One region of the Paenibacillus chartarius genome, then DNA from elsewhere that is predicted to be linked to it. Evidence: predicted binding sites of a transcription regulator. Region 1 holds the regulator's gene; each other region holds the start of a gene.
The links. The regulator LexA, encoded in region 1, represses DNA repair genes until DNA is damaged. The targets are predictions, from matches to a motif close to CGAACATATGTTCG.

Region 1 (5,056 bases):
ATTTCGAATGGGATAAAATGTACATTTTCGGTCCCTACGCAGACGGCAAAGATGTAAACAATAAGCTTGGATTCCATTGGACCTCGGAAACCTTTATTAATCCAAGTGACGAAGCTCATACGATAATCTTCCTTAAGAACAATAAAATAATCAACTACGTAGAGTATTGGTCATTTTTCAAACTGAATAAGGAGATATTCTTTCCGAATGATTCCAAGTTTGAAGCAGAAATAGATACAAATTGGGTTTATTGGAAGCCTGCCAAGTAATGTCCAAACCCGCGAATGTCCAACGGTCGATCGGCTCAAATGGTAAGATGTTTATTGGCGAATTGACCATATGTTCGATTCAACGCAACTAGTCAATCCAATGGAGTCCCGGAACGTTACATGAGCTTGGCGCTGTGCCGGTGGTTTCGTACATAAACCGCACGCAAGAGCATTAGTGAGAACGCGATCGGTATATGACGCTGTATGAAACGAGATATATGTTGGAGCCTTTCGCGCCGTTCAGTGTGGTTTTTTTGCTGTGATTCAAACTTGAAATCGGAGATGCAGCGGTGATTTCCGCTTGACAGGCTATACGTAGATTGATTGCGGAAGTGCTTACATGATAAAAAATCGAGCACCTTAGCCCGATCAGGTGCTCGATCTAAGGTTCTAGCTTACTGTATCCCCGTCACGATGAGGGTTTTTCTTTTTGTCATGTTTGCAGACGACAAGAGCCTTTTGGCCGGGTTTCAGAACGACGACGATGACTTTCTTTTTGTGATCTCGTTTCATGGGAAACACCTCCTTGTAAGGAGCTATTCCAAATTATGCAGCTGAAGGCAAACGCGATTGTACACTTGTCCGGCTGAATAGCGGAATCGGCGTAATGCCGTTATAGACGAATGCGGCGATGTGTGGCAACTTGCGGGGAGATGAGAGGCTTTGTTCGTTATAGACAAGACGTCAAAAACAAAACGGCCGTCTTCCTGCGACGACCGTTCCTTCAAGCTAGTAGTCTTAATAAATTTCCCGGTACAATCCGATGACCTTGCCGAGAATGGTGACGTGGTTGAGCCGGATCGGCTCCATAGATGAATTCTCCGGCTGCAGTCGGATGTGATCGCGTTCCTTGAAGAACCGCTTCACAGTGGCCTCGTCATCGTCCGTCATGGCGACGACGATATCGCCGTTGTTCGCTGTCTGCTGCTGGCGAACAATCACGTAGTCGCCGTCATGGATGCCCGCTTCGATCATGCTCTCGCCTACAATGGTAAGCATGAACACGTTATAATCGCCGACTGTATGACTAGGAAGCGGGAAATAGTCTTCGATGTTCTCCGTTGCCAAGATCGGCACCCCGGCCGTTACTTTACCGATCAGAGGGACGCGGGCGATACCGAAGGAGAAGTCGGCTGAGGGATTGTCATCATGACCTAAAATTTCGATCGCTCTCGGCTTCGTCGGGTCGCGGCGGATCAAGCCCTTCTTCTCCAGTCGCTCCAAATGTCCATGCACGGTGGAGCTGGAGGCGAGTCCGACCGCTTCGCCGATCTCCCGGACGGAAGGCGGATACCCCTTGTCCCTTACTTCGGTCTTAATGAATTCGAGTATGGCATGCTGCCGTTGGGAAATCTTGCTCAAGTCGAAACCCTCCACTTTGGTAATTATTATCTGAAGTATAACACAGAACTCGAGTTCGTACAAACATAAGTTCGAGAAAACCATTGACTCAAACATGTGTTCGTGTTATTCTAATGCCATCAGATACGAACAAGCGTTTGGAGGTTGTTATTTTATGCAATATGCAGTTTACCAGCCGGCAGTTTCCCGTTCCAACACTTCCGAGGGTCGACATACATCGAAGTTTATACGCCGCAAGTTTTTGTTCCGATTCACGATCATGTTCGCGATCATTCTTACCGTCGTAACAATCGGCGCCATTGTGCAAGCAAACGCAGGAACAGATGGGAAGGGAACATATGTTCCGGAGGGTTCGGCTTCGGCAGCAACGAATTTAATGCAATCGCAGGCACTGGTATCGACGACGGATCAAACGGTTATTGTTGAGCAAGGAGATACGCTATGGGATATCGCACAAGAACATGCACCGAAGGGAATGGATGTTCGCTCATATATTGAACGAATCAAACGCGTAAATCAATTAAACGGAAGCTCGCTTAAGGTCGGCCAGCAGCTGCTGTTACCGTAAGAGAGGCTCTATGATCTTATTCACTCTATATAGTGAAGGGAACGCTGGGAGACCGGCGTTCCTTTTCGTTTTTTAAAGCGGCCGTAAGCTTGACAATGCCATCGGAGGGTGGCAAAGTAAGAAGCATAACATCTGCAGGAGGGCTGACAACATGGATGCGGAGCAAACCGTACAGCGAATCAACGAGCTGGCGCGCAAAGCGAAAACAGTCGGATTGACGGATGAAGAAATTGACGAGCGCAACGAGCTCCGAAGCCGATATATTCAAGCATTCAAATCCAACTTGCGTCAGCAGCTGGAATCGATTAAATTCGTAGACGAAGAGGATAAGACGAAGAGGGAGAACTGAGATGAAGCTGCAAGCGGTTTTGTTTGACTTGGACGATACGCTGCTGTGGGATGATCGCAGCGTGAAGGAGGCTTTCGAAGCGACGTGCCAAACGGCATCGCAACGAACCGGCGTCGACCCGAAGCTTCTGGAAGAAGCGGTCAGAGCGGAGGCGCGCCACTTATATGAGGGCTTCGAGACATATCCGTTTACGAAGATGATCGGCATTAATCCGTTCGAAGGACTTTGGGCGAATTTTACCGGAGGCGATCATCCGATGTTCCGGAAGCTCCAGGAGCTGGCGCCGGGATACCGAACGGCAGCTTGGACCGGGGGGCTTGCACGTCTCGGAGTGGACAACCCGGCGCTTGGCCGCGAGCTTGGCGAACAGTTCCCGAAGGAGCGCCGCGCCCGGCCGTATGTCTATGATTCGACATTCCGTGTGCTGCAGCAATTACGCGCCGACTATAAGCTGCTGCTGCTGACGAACGGGGCACCCGATTTGCAGCAGGAGAAGCTGGACGGTGTACCGGAGCTCGCGGGCTATTTCGATCATATCGTCATTTCCGGCAGCTTCGGGGAAGGAAAGCCGTCCTCGGCATTGTTCCATCACGCCTTGGGACTGCTCGGCATCTCTCCGGAGGAAGGCGTGATGATCGGCGACAAGCTGACGACGGACATTCTCGGCTCCAATCAAATCGGCATGACCAACATCTGGATCGATCACCACGACGCCGGCTCGCCGAACGGCATCATCCCGGCGGCGGACGTTATCGTACCGAAGCACAGGGTACAGCGGCTGGAAGATATTTTACCGATTATTCATTCGCTTGGTTAACAGCACTACTACAAAATATTCCTAAGAAAGAAAGACCGAAGGCTGCGGCTTCCGGTCTTTCTTTTTTGCACGGCGCAGACGCGCCGGTTTCGCACAAAAAAAGCCGATATCGGCAATTCACCGACACCGGCTAGAAGTCTCCTATTGTCTCAGTAGCTTACGCTTTTACGTACTCCGGATCGTCCACATTGTAAGCGATCCAGCCGTCCTTCTCGATAAACAGGCGAACGGCTACGATTTGACGGTTATCCATCAACGTGAAGAAGTGGTTCGTGTTCTCAGGGACGGAGATGACATCGCCGGCTTCGAGCTCAACGTCGAAATAGCCGATTTCGTCGCTCTTAATAATGAAGATGCCTTTACCTGCCGTGATGGCGCGGATTTCGTCTTCAGTATGCGTGTGCACTTGCTCAAACTTCTTAAGAAGCTCTTCGATGTTCGGCGTTTGATCGGACAAGGAGATCAAGTCCCAAATCTGGTAGCCGCGTCGTGCGGCAAGGTCCTTGATTTCTTCGTCGAACGATGCCAGAACTTCGGCTTTCTCTTCGTCGGTCAGCACGAACTTCTCGCGCAGGTGCTCGGGAAGCTTGCTCATGTCCCATCTCTCGTGCAGTACGTTTTGCTTATCAAGGAACGCCTTCACATTCTCGAAGCCGCTAATGCGCTCGCCGGTATTGCGGATGCGAATCTCTGCCATGAGATCAACCTCTTTTCATTATCGTAGGATTCATCAGTCATTATTAGGTATTATAGAGAAAAATGTTCCGTTTGTCGATGCATTCGGGCAATATTATTCCGACATTTCGGATGTGAAATAAAGAAAATGGAATGCCTTCCTTTCAGAGAGCGATTCTGCTACACTAATAGACATATTTTACGGTTGCGGGGGAAGGACGTAGAAAGCGATGAGCAAACCGACATTACAAGAACGTCTGAAGCAAAAAATATTAATTCTCGACGGCGCCATGGGAACGATGATCCAGCAGGAGAACTTGACGGCCGCCGATTTCGGCGGGGAAGAGCTCGATGGCTGCAACGAAATGCTCGTTCTGACAAGGCCCGATGTCATATCGAAAATTCACCGAGCCTACTTCGAAGCAGGCTCGGATATTATCGAAACGAACACATTCGGCTCGACAAGCGTCGTCCTGGCCGAATACGACCTTCAGGACCGCGCGCGGGAGCTGAACCTTGTTGCGGCGAAGCTGGCAATTGAAGCGGCGAACGAATATTCGACGCCGGAATGGCCGCGTTACGTAGCCGGGGCGATCGGCCCGACGACGAAGACGCTTTCCGTTACGGGCGGCATCACTTTCGAGCAGCTGGAAGAAAGCTACTACGAGCAGGCGCTTGCTCTTGTGGAAGCGGGTGTCGACGCGCTTCTTGTCGAAACTTCGCAGGACACGCTGAACGTGAAGGCGGCTTCGATCGGCATTCGCCGCGCATTCGAGACGACCGGCATCACGCTGCCGATCATGATTTCCGGTACGATCGAGCCGATGGGCACGACGCTGGCCGGGCAAAACATCGAATCGTTCTTTATCTCGCTCGAGCATCTGAATCCGATCTCCATCGGCCTTAACTGCGCAACCGGACCGGAATTCATGCGCGACCATATTCGGACGCTGTCCGGCATCGCCGGAACGGCGATCAGCTGCTATCCGAACGCAGGCTTGCCGGATGAGAACGGC
Region 2 (5,056 bases), on a different contig from region 1:
TTAAAAACTGAACGAGAGTTGGACGGGGTCATTCTCGCTTATTTGTGGGGCGGGGACATCTCCAGCAGTTGGCAGCCGGCGAAAAGCCTCTACATCATTCAAACCATATCGTTTCAACAAATCGTTGATTAGCGATTTTAGTGGCTCCCGATAACTGCTTGGCGCATAGGCTGATGATTGGTATAACGCGGCATACTTTGAAACGAGATGCGGGAATCGGTCACGGAGCGTCTGGAAAAACCAAACTTTGACCTCTTGTGTACTAAGCCGTAAAAACGACGACATCATAAATTTCGCTTGATGTCGGGCTCCCTCATGAATGAGCTCCTCCAAATCTTCGGCAGCGTCCGTCAAGTACGGAAGAATAGGAGCCATGAAGATCCCTGCCTGTATATCTGCCTCAACGAGCGCGGCAATGGTTTCTAACCGCTGCTTTGGCGAGGGTGTGGAAGGCTCCATGCTTCGCCAAACGGTTTTGTCGAGCGTATTTAAGCTAATATTCACGGTGACAGCAGGCAGATTCTTTAGTACATCAAGGTCTCGTAATATGAGCGGCGAACGGGTTGTAATGCTGACCGGAACGCCGTACTTGGCCAGCACCTCCAAGCAGCTGCGCGTTAGCCGCGCATTTCCTTCCGCTTGCTGGTACGGGTCGGTTGCAGTGCCTATGGCCACTTGCCCTAACCGGCTCAATCCGCCTTTTCCCCGAGCTAATTTGTCGAGCTGTTCCGTCAATGCCTCGGCGGCATTCGACTTTAAGAAGATGTGATTTTGAAATGTATCATCGGCGGCGACTCCCATAAACGTGTGTGTAGCACGTGCATAACAAAAGCTGCAGCCATGCTGACAGCCGCGGTATGGGTTAATGGACCAGCGAAAGGGCATAGAAGGAGCGGTGACTTGGTTTAGAATCGTCTTAGACGGAAGCTCTTCGTAGTGTACTTTCTGTGCCATATAATTCTCCTTATAGCAAACATATGTTCGATATCGATCATATCATACCCGGCTGTAGAGATCAAAGTTAAAAAGGCTATTGGTAAGCATTCACTAATGAAGTGATCTGCTCAACAGGGATTAAACCGGATGATGGATGAATTCGGACCCCAGAGTCGAAGCTGCTGAGTATATCGCAGGACGAATCAAGTGATAATTGAAAGTGGAACAGCAATTGGCAAAATCCCTTCCGCTAAGCGGGGGGATTTTCGTCAATACTGTGTTTAGTTAGGGGCTTCGGCCATACTGCCGCGCGACTTCCAAGACTTATCGTCAGCCACTTGTCAAAAGGAAGTATTTTGACTATAATGTGAGTAAGGTCAAAGAAAGTCAAAGTCAATCCTTGGTGACTGTTTCTTGATCCGACCATTGGAATTACTCTTCAGCGGAGGAGTTCGCGATGCGTAACGTTTCCGAAGTGATCGAGCAATATTTGAAGCAAGCTCTACACCAAAGTCCGAACGGGATGGTGGAGATTCAGCGTAACGAGCTGGCGGATAAGTTTCAATGCGTACCGTCCCAGATCAATTACGTGATCAGCACGAGATTTACCCTAGAGAAGGGCTACATCGTAGAGAGCAAACGCGGCGGGGGCGGGTATATCCGCATACAGAAGGTACAGCTGCACTCTCACGGTTCTATTCTGGATTATATTTTTCAAACGATTGGCGAACAGATCGATCAGGCTTCCTCGGAGGGGATCGTGTATCAGCTGGAGGAAGCGAGGCTTATCAGCAGCAGGGAAGCGAATCTCATCCGCGCAGCGATTTCGCGTGACGTACTCGTACTGAAGCTGCCGGTTCGCGACGAGATTCGCGCCGCTATCCTGAAGGCGATGTTGGTTGCACTGCTGACCAAATAAACCGGGTTCCGCAAGGAGGATATATGCCGATGACATGCCAAGAATGCGGGAAGAGGCCGGCGACGCTTCACTTTACGAAGATTGTCGGCGGCGAGAAGACGGAGTTTCATATTTGCGAGTCGTGCGCGCGGGAGAAGGGGGAGCTGATCCCCGGAACAACAGGCGGATTCTCGATCCATAACCTGCTGTCGGGACTGCTGGATTTCGAACCGACGCAGAGCTCGGCGGTTAAGGCCCAGCAGCTGCGCTGCGACAATTGCGGTCTCACTTACGGCCAGTTCAGCAAGCTGGGACGGTTCGGCTGCAGCCACTGCTACGAGAGCTTCAACGCCCGGCTGGACCCGCTGTTCAAACGGGTGCACGGCAATACGGTGCATACCGGCAAAGTGCCGAAGCGCTCCGGCAGCATCATCCAGCATAAGCGGGAGATTGAACGCTTGAAGCGGGAGATGATGCAGCGCATCGAGCAGGAGGAGTTCGAGAAGGCCGCCGAGCTCCGGGATCAAATCAAAGAGCTCGAACGCAAGATCAGTGCGGTATAGGTTCGGCCGAGACGCTGTGAGGAGGGAATGGCGTTGATTCTGAAGCGTTTTACCGAAGAAGCGTTAAGCGAATGGATGAAAGGCGAAGGACCGGAGTCGGACATTGTCATCAGCTCCAGGGTTCGAATCGCGCGCAACTTGAAAGACTATCCGTATCCGATGCTGGCGACGAATCAGCAGTCCCGGGAAGTGTTGGAGCAGGCGCAGCAGGTGCTGGAGCAGGAAGACCTGAAGGAAATCAGCCGTTTTACTTTGCTGCCGCTTGCCGAGATGAATGAGCTGCAGAAAATGGTGCTGGTGGAGAAGCATCTCATCAGTCCGAACCTCGCCAACGAGTCGCGCAACGGAGCGGTTATCCTAAGCGATAATGAATCGATCAGCATCATGGTGAATGAGGAAGACCATTTGCGCATTCAATGTTTATACCCGGGATTTCAAATCAAGGAAGCGTGGGACCTCGCCAATCAGGTGGACGATGTATTCGAGACGCAGCTGGAGTACGGCTTCGACGAGCGGCGCGGGTTCTTGACGAGCTGCCCGACCAATGTCGGAACCGGCATTCGCGCCTCGGTGATGATGCATCTCCCGGCGCTTGTGATGTCACAGCAGATCAGCCGGATCCTGTCCGCCGTTACGCAGGTAGGACTCGCGGTGCGGGGAATTTACGGCGAAGGCAGCGAAGCGCTGGGCAATCTGTTTCAGATCTCGAATCAGATAACGCTCGGGCAATCGGAGGAAGAGATCATCGATAATCTGTACGGCGTCGCCAAGCAAATTATCGAGCATGAACGGGCGGCGCGGCAGAAGCTGCTCCAGGAGTCGCGCATCCGCGTCCTGGACCGGGTGAACCGCTCGCTCGGGATTCTCTCGCATGCGGCGATCATGGATACGAAGGAAGCGGCGCAGCGGCTGTCCGACGTACGGCTCGGAATCGATCTGGGCATGATCCGCGGCATCTCGCCGAATGTGCTGAACGAGCTAATGGTAATGTCGCAGCCTGGATTTTTACAACAAATTGCAGGAGAAAAGCTGTCCGCCGACGAAAGGGATATGCGACGTGCGCAGCTCATTCGAGAGCGTTTTACTTCTGGGCAACATGTCTAACCTATATACACGTATACTAGTTACACGGAGGTGCTTACTATGATGTTCGGCAGATTTACAGAGCGTGCACAGAAGGTGCTGTCTTTGGCACAGGAAGAAGCGGTCCGCTTGGGCCACAACAATATCGGTACCGAGCACATTTTGCTCGGCTTGATTCGGGAAGGCGAAGGCATCGCCGCCAAGGCGCTAGTAGCACTCGGTCTCGGTCTTGAGAAAATCCAGGATGAAGTCGAGTCGCTGATCGGCCGCGGTCAAGAGCAGCCCTCCAACATTGCTTATACACCTAGAGCGAAGAAGGTCATCGAGCTGTCGATGGACGAAGCGCGCAAGCTGGGCCACACGTATGTCGGTACGGAGCACATCCTGCTCGGTCTGATCCGTGAAGGCGAAGGCGTTGCCGCCCGCGTGCTCAATAACCTCGGCGTGAGCCTGAACAAGGCCCGCCAGCAAGTGCTGCAGCTGCTGGGCAGCTCCGAAACGGTGTCGCCGAACCATGGGGCGAACCCGAATGTCAACACGCCGACGCTGGACAGCTTGGCGCGCGACCTGACGGCTTACGCGAAGGAAGGCCATCTCGATCCGGTTATCGGCCGTTCGAAGGAGATCGAGCGCGTAATTCAAGTGCTGAGCCGCCGGACGAAGAACAACCCGGTGCTGATCGGCGAGCCCGGGGTTGGTAAAACGGCGATCGCCGAAGGGCTCGCACAGAAGATCATCAACAACGAAATTCCGGAAACGCTCAAAGATAAGCGCGTTATGACGCTCGATATGGGCTCCGTCGTTGCCGGTACGAAGTACCGCGGGGAGTTCGAGGATCGCCTGAAGAAGATCATGGACGAAATTCGCCAAGCCGGCAACATCGTCCTGTTCATCGACGAGCTGCATACGCTGATCGGCGCCGGCGGCGCCGAAGGCGCGATCGACGCCTCCAACATTCTCAAGCCTGCGCTGGCCCGCGGCGAGCTGCAGTGCATCGGGGCGACGACGCTGGATGAGTACCGCAAATATATCGAGAAGGACGCCGCGCTGGAGCGCCGCTTCCAGCCGATTACGGTCGACCAGCCGTCCCCGGATGAAGCCATTCAAATTCTGCACGGTCTTCGCGACCGGTACGAAGCTCATCACCGGGTCAAAATCACGGACGAGGCAATTAAAGAAGCTGTCTTGCTGTCCGATCGTTACATTACCGACCGCTTCCTGCCGGACAAAGCGATCGACCTGATCGACGAAGCAAGCTCGAAGGTACGCCTGCGCTCCTACACGATTCCGCCAAGCCTGAAGCAGCTGGAAAACAAGCTGGAGGACATCCGCAAGGAGAAGGACGCAGCCGTGCAAAGCCAAGAGTTCGAGAAGGCCGCAGCGCTGCGCGATACCGAGCAGAAGCTGCGCGAGGAGCTCGATTCGACGCGCAACGACTGGAAGGAAAAGCAGGGCCGCATGGATACGGAGGTGACGCCGGAGGATATCGCTCAAGTCGTCGCTTCGTGGACCGGTATTCCGGTCAGCAAGCTGGCTGAAGAAGAAACCGAGCGTTTGCTGAAGATGGAAGACATTC
Region 3 (5,056 bases), on a different contig from region 1:
AAAACTTCCTCATAGCCGCTTTCCTTCAGCTTCAGCCGCATTTCCTTCTCCGTACGAGGCCTCACCCCAAGAAACCGCAGCGCCTTCAGATACGCGTCATTGCGCTCCTCGTCTTGCAGCAACTCTTCCAGCCATTCATTGGTCACCACATCCCCCTTGAACAGCCGATGCTTGATCATAATGTCCTCATGCACCGCAAACGCAAACTCGTCATTCAAAAAAATGTTATACCGCCGCTTATTCTTCTTCTGAACCTCAATCTTGGTAATGATTCTCTCCGCCGATTCTTGCTCCCCTTCCCTCTCTTCCCCCACAAAGGACATGGACCGTCGCTCCCTCCGTCTTTCTTTTTTTCCACCGCAAACGTGACAGGGACGGCATGGAGGATGAGAAATAGGGCGGAGAGCGAAGCGCGCGCTATGAACTTGTGTTCTCTTCTTTGACCTATACATTCAAGGAACACAAGTTCAACGAAGCCGAAGCCCTATTTCTCGAAGCCCTATTTCTCAATCCACAGTGCGTCCCCACCACGATGTATCGCCAAGTAAAAAAAAGAAACACCCGGACCCCAAACGGTCCAGGTGCCTTAGCCCCTTACTCGAACAACGCCGCTTCTTCCGCCTCGTCGTCCACGCTGACCCCCGCAGCCGGGATCACGTTCGTCAGCTGGCTCGCCTCGCGAATTTGCTTTTCGATCGTCGCCGCCACTTGAGGGTTGTCCTTCAGGAACTGCTTCGCATTTTCGCGTCCTTGGCCAAGTCGATCGCCATTGTAGGAGAACCAAGCGCCGCTCTTTTGCACGATTTCCAACTCTACTGCAATATCGATCAGACTGCCTTCGTGAGAGATGCCTTCTCCGTACATAATGTCCATTTCAGCTTGCTTGAACGGAGGCGCCACTTTGTTCTTCACAACCTTAACGCGCGTCCGGTTACCGACAACATCGTTGCCCTGCTTGATCGATTCAATGCGGCGAACATCCAGACGAACGGAAGAGTAGAACTTCAGCGCACGGCCGCCCGGTGTCGTCTCCGGATTCCCGAACATAACGCCGACTTTCTCGCGAAGCTGGTTAATAAAGATCGTGATGACCTTCGACTTGTTGATCGCGCCGGACAGCTTACGCAGCGCCTGAGACATAAGACGCGCCTGCAAACCGACATGGGAATCGCCCATCTCGCCTTCGATCTCCGCCTTCGGAACGAGCGCAGCTACCGAGTCGATGACAATAATGTCGACAGCGCCGGAGCGAACGAGAGCTTCCGCAATTTCGAGCGCTTGTTCCCCGGTATCCGGTTGAGACAGCAGCAGCTCGTCGATGTTAATGCCCAGCTTGCTGGCGTACAGCGGATCGAGCGCGTGCTCCGCATCGATGAAAGCGGCTTGTCCGCCCGCCTTCTGCACCTCTGCGATCGCATGCAATGCGAAGGTTGTCTTACCTGCCGATTCCGGGCCATAGATCTCGATAATACGGCCCCGAGGGAAACCGCCAACCCCCAGCGCAATATCCAGAGCGATCGAGCCGGACGACACCGTCTCCACCTGCATATGTGCCGACTCTCCGAGCTTCATGATCGAACCTTTCCCGAATTGCTTCTCAATTTGACGCAATGCTTGTTCAAGTGCTACGCGGCGATCTGTCAACACGGTCACTTCCTTATCCCATGAAATTGATATACCTATGATAACTTGTTTCGCGGCATTTGCCAAGAGAAAAATCGAACATACATTCGATTCGAAGTCCAAACAAAAACCGTAAGCAAGTTATCCTTGGTTACGGTTCTTCCGTAAACTATAAACCTACTATACCAAATCCGAATACACCCGTCAAACGGTTTTCAGCCGCTGCCACAGCTTCGTCAGCGCGCTCTTCGAAGCCCGCAGCTTGATCGTTTCGCGATTGCCCGAAAGCTTCAGCTCGAACGTTTCGGCAGCTTTCCCCCGCTCTGCTAATCCTACAAACACGAGACCGACCGGCTTCCCTTCCGATGGATCAGGACCGGCGACGCCTGTAATGGAGAGCCCGAAGTCCGCGCCCGTCCGGTCGCGCACACCTTCTGCGAGCAGTCCGGCCGCCTGCGCACTTACCGCCCCTGGGGCCCCTTCCCCCTCCAAAACGTCCAGCGGAACCCCTATCAGCTTATTCTTGAGCGCATTCGAATAGCAGACCACTCCGCCCAAGAACGTCTGCGACGAGCCGGGAATCGCCGTAAGCATATCACTGAGCTGCCCTCCCGAGCAGCTTTCAGCTACTGCCAGCGTGCGGCCGCTCGTTTTCAACAGCTCCAGCACAATCGTCTCCAGCGGCACATCGCGTTCAGCGAATATAAATTCACCGACGCGGCGGCGAATTTCCGCTTCAACCGGCGCAATGGCCGCCAGCCCTTCCCGCTCGGATGCCGCTCTCGTCGTCAAGCGAACCGCCACTTCCCCTTCCTTCGCATAAGGCGCGATCGTCGGGTCCGTTTGCCCGCGAATCAGATCCAGGAGACGATCCTCCAGCAGCGATTCCCCGATCCCGGCAAATTTCAGCATACGCGAAACGAGCGGAACTTCATCCTTCATCACGCCGCGCAGCCATTGCACACCATAGTTCAAGAACATCGGCTTCATCTCTTTGGGCGGCCCCGGGAGCAGCATGTAATGCGTGCCATCCTGCGTCAGGGCGATACCGACGGCAAGCCCCGTATCGTTCGGCAGCGGATCGCTGCCCTCCAGCATATGCGCCTGCCGTTTGTTGCTGTCGACCATGACAACGCCGCGCGACTCGAAAAACTCCGTCATGTAGCGGAGCGAGGGCTCATGCATGATCAGCCCCCGCCCCAAATAAGCGGCGAGCACATCCTTCGTCAAGTCATCCTGTGTAGGACCAAGTCCGCCCGTGCAAATAATCAGATCGGCTCTGCTGCGGGCAAGCTCCAGCGATTGTCTCATTCTCGATTCGTTGTCGCCCACCACGGTTTGAAAATAGACGTTAACGCCAAGACGGGCCAGTTCCTGGGAGAGAAACTGGCCGTTCGTATTGGCGATCTGGCCCATCAGCAGCTCCGTGCCGACGGCGATAATTTCTGCGTTCATACCCGATCCCCTCATTCCGTTATCAGCTGTTTGCCATGTTCAATAGCTCTTTGTTCTTCGCAAAATAGTCGACACCCGACCAAATCGTAGCCCCGGCCATGACCCAGCTCGCTATCGTAGCAAAAGGAATATGTATGAATTCGAAAGGAAAATTATTGATCAGTAGCGCTATAATCGCGGTAATCTGGGTTGCGGTCTTAATTTTCCCCCATTTGCCCGCCGCCATCACTTTCCCTTCCAGCAAAGCGATTTGTCGAAGGCCCGTTACGGCGAACTCCCGGCTAATAATGACGATAACGATCCACGCATCCACCTTCCCCATCTCGACGAGCGAGACGAGGACGGCGGACACGAGCAGTTTATCCGCAAGAGGATCGAGCAGCTTGCCGAGATTCGTCACCATTTTGCGGCTGCGCGCGATATAACCGTCAAGGCTATCGGTGCTGGCCGCAATAATGAATATCAGGGCGGCGACAATTTGATTATAGGTGATGCTGAATTCCTTGAACTGGACCGGCGGCAAATCGAGATTGATCAACAGGAAAAACATGATGATCGGCACCAGAAAAATTCTCGCCAGCGTGATCCGATTCGCCAAATTCATGCGAGTGCCTCCCCGGACAAATCAAAATCAAACGAATGCGTGACGCGCACTTTGGACACTTTACCGATCTCAAGCCCTTGTCCGCGCACGAACACTTCGCCGTCAATTTCCGGAGCGTCAAACATGGAACGGCCGATATAGACGTCGCCGCGGCCGTCGTATCGTTCGATCAGCACGTCGATGTCGGAGCCGATGCGGCGGCCGTTGCGGCGGGAGGCAATTTCCCGCTGCAACTCCATTAAAGTGTTCGCCCGGTATTCCTTTACATCGTCAGGCACTTGATCCGGCAGACGGGAAGCAGGCGTATCCTCTTCCTTCGAGTACGTAAACACGCCGAGCCGATCGAATTCCACATCCGCTACGAACTGCTTCAGCCGCTCGAAGTCTTCCTCCGTCTCGCCGGGGAAGCCGACGATGATCGAAGTGCGCAGCGCTACGTCCGGCATCGCAGCTCGAATCTTCGCGATCAGCTCGCGCGAGTCGCGCTGACGGCCCGGCCGGCGCATCCGCTTCAGAATGGAGTCTTCGCTGTGCTGAAGCGGCATGTCGACATACTTGCAAATTTTCGGATTGTTCGCCATCGTCTCGATCAGCTCGTCCGTAAAGAAGCCCGGATAAGCGTAATGCAAACGCACCCACTCGATGCCGGGCACTTCGCTGACTTTGTTCAAAAGTGCAGGCAGCATGAATTTGTCGTACAGATCGGTTCCGTAATTGGTCGAATCCTGAGCGATCAGACTGATCTCCTTCACACCCTGCGAAGCCAAATCCTGCACTTCGGCGATAATCGACTCGATGCTCCGGCTGCGGAACGCTCCGCGCATAATCGGAATCGAGCAGAACGTGCAGGCGTTGTCGCAGCCTTCGGCGATCTTCACATAGGCAGTGTAACGCGGAGTAGCCACACGGCGCGGCAGCGCCGTCTCATAATTAAACACCGGATTGCCGACGTAGATCGGCTTGCGGCCGGCAAGCGCCTGGTCCACGATCTCGTTAATACGGTGGAAATCCCCCGTGCCGACGATCCCGTCGATCTCAGGCATCTCCTGCATCAGCTCTTCCTTATACCGCTGCGTCAGGCAGCCGGATACGATCAGCGCTTTGAGATTGGCGGTCTTCTTCAAATCGGCCATATCGAGAATCGTATTTACGGACTCTTCCTTTGCAGCATCAATAAAGCCGCAGGTATTGACGATAATAACCGTCGCATCCTGGGCGTCATCCGTTAACGTGTATCCGCGTTGATCGATGAGACCCGACATAATTTCGGAGTCTACCAAATTTTTCTCACAGCCTAATGTAACGACTTTCACTCTTTCTGTCATTCTTAATAAAACCTCCACTTTATGCCCATATTCCTTTAGTATAAAGGAA

Region 2: a site for LexA is predicted at 971-984, ahead of ACFFK0_RS10330 (SPL family radical SAM protein). Genes of this name have one in related genera too.
Region 3: a site for LexA is predicted at 1,720-1,733, ahead of recA (recombinase RecA). Genes of this name have one in related genera too.

Annotation. Positions count from the first base shown of each region.
Region 1 covers NZ_JBHLWN010000077.1:68,114-73,169, reverse strand. Annotated here, with positions in the region: gene ACFFK0_RS20100 (hypothetical protein) at 1-269, shown strand, start outside; gene ACFFK0_RS20095 (hypothetical protein) at 660-782, opposite strand; gene lexA (transcriptional repressor LexA) at 1,008-1,631, opposite strand; gene ACFFK0_RS20085 (LysM peptidoglycan-binding domain-containing protein) at 1,786-2,199, shown strand; gene ACFFK0_RS20080 (DUF896 domain-containing protein) at 2,351-2,548, shown strand; gene ACFFK0_RS20075 (HAD family hydrolase) at 2,550-3,365, shown strand; gene mtnD (acireductone dioxygenase) at 3,523-4,062, opposite strand; gene metH (methionine synthase) at 4,271-5,056, shown strand, end outside.
Region 2 covers NZ_JBHLWN010000038.1:58,797-63,852, reverse strand. Annotated here, with positions in the region: gene ACFFK0_RS10330 (SPL family radical SAM protein) at 1-954, opposite strand; gene ACFFK0_RS10325 (CtsR family transcriptional regulator) at 1,394-1,855, shown strand; gene mcsA (protein-arginine kinase activator protein McsA) at 1,885-2,397, shown strand; gene mcsB (protein-arginine kinase McsB) at 2,473-3,501, shown strand; gene clpC (ATP-dependent protease ATP-binding subunit ClpC) at 3,541-5,056, shown strand, end outside.
Region 3 covers NZ_JBHLWN010000101.1:23,223-28,278, forward strand. Annotated here, with positions in the region: gene ACFFK0_RS25060 (RecX family transcriptional regulator) at 1-323, opposite strand, end outside; gene recA (recombinase RecA) at 595-1,644, opposite strand; gene ACFFK0_RS25070 (competence/damage-inducible protein A) at 1,828-3,078, opposite strand; gene pgsA (CDP-diacylglycerol--glycerol-3-phosphate 3-phosphatidyltransferase) at 3,101-3,682, opposite strand; gene rimO (30S ribosomal protein S12 methylthiotransferase RimO) at 3,679-5,007, opposite strand.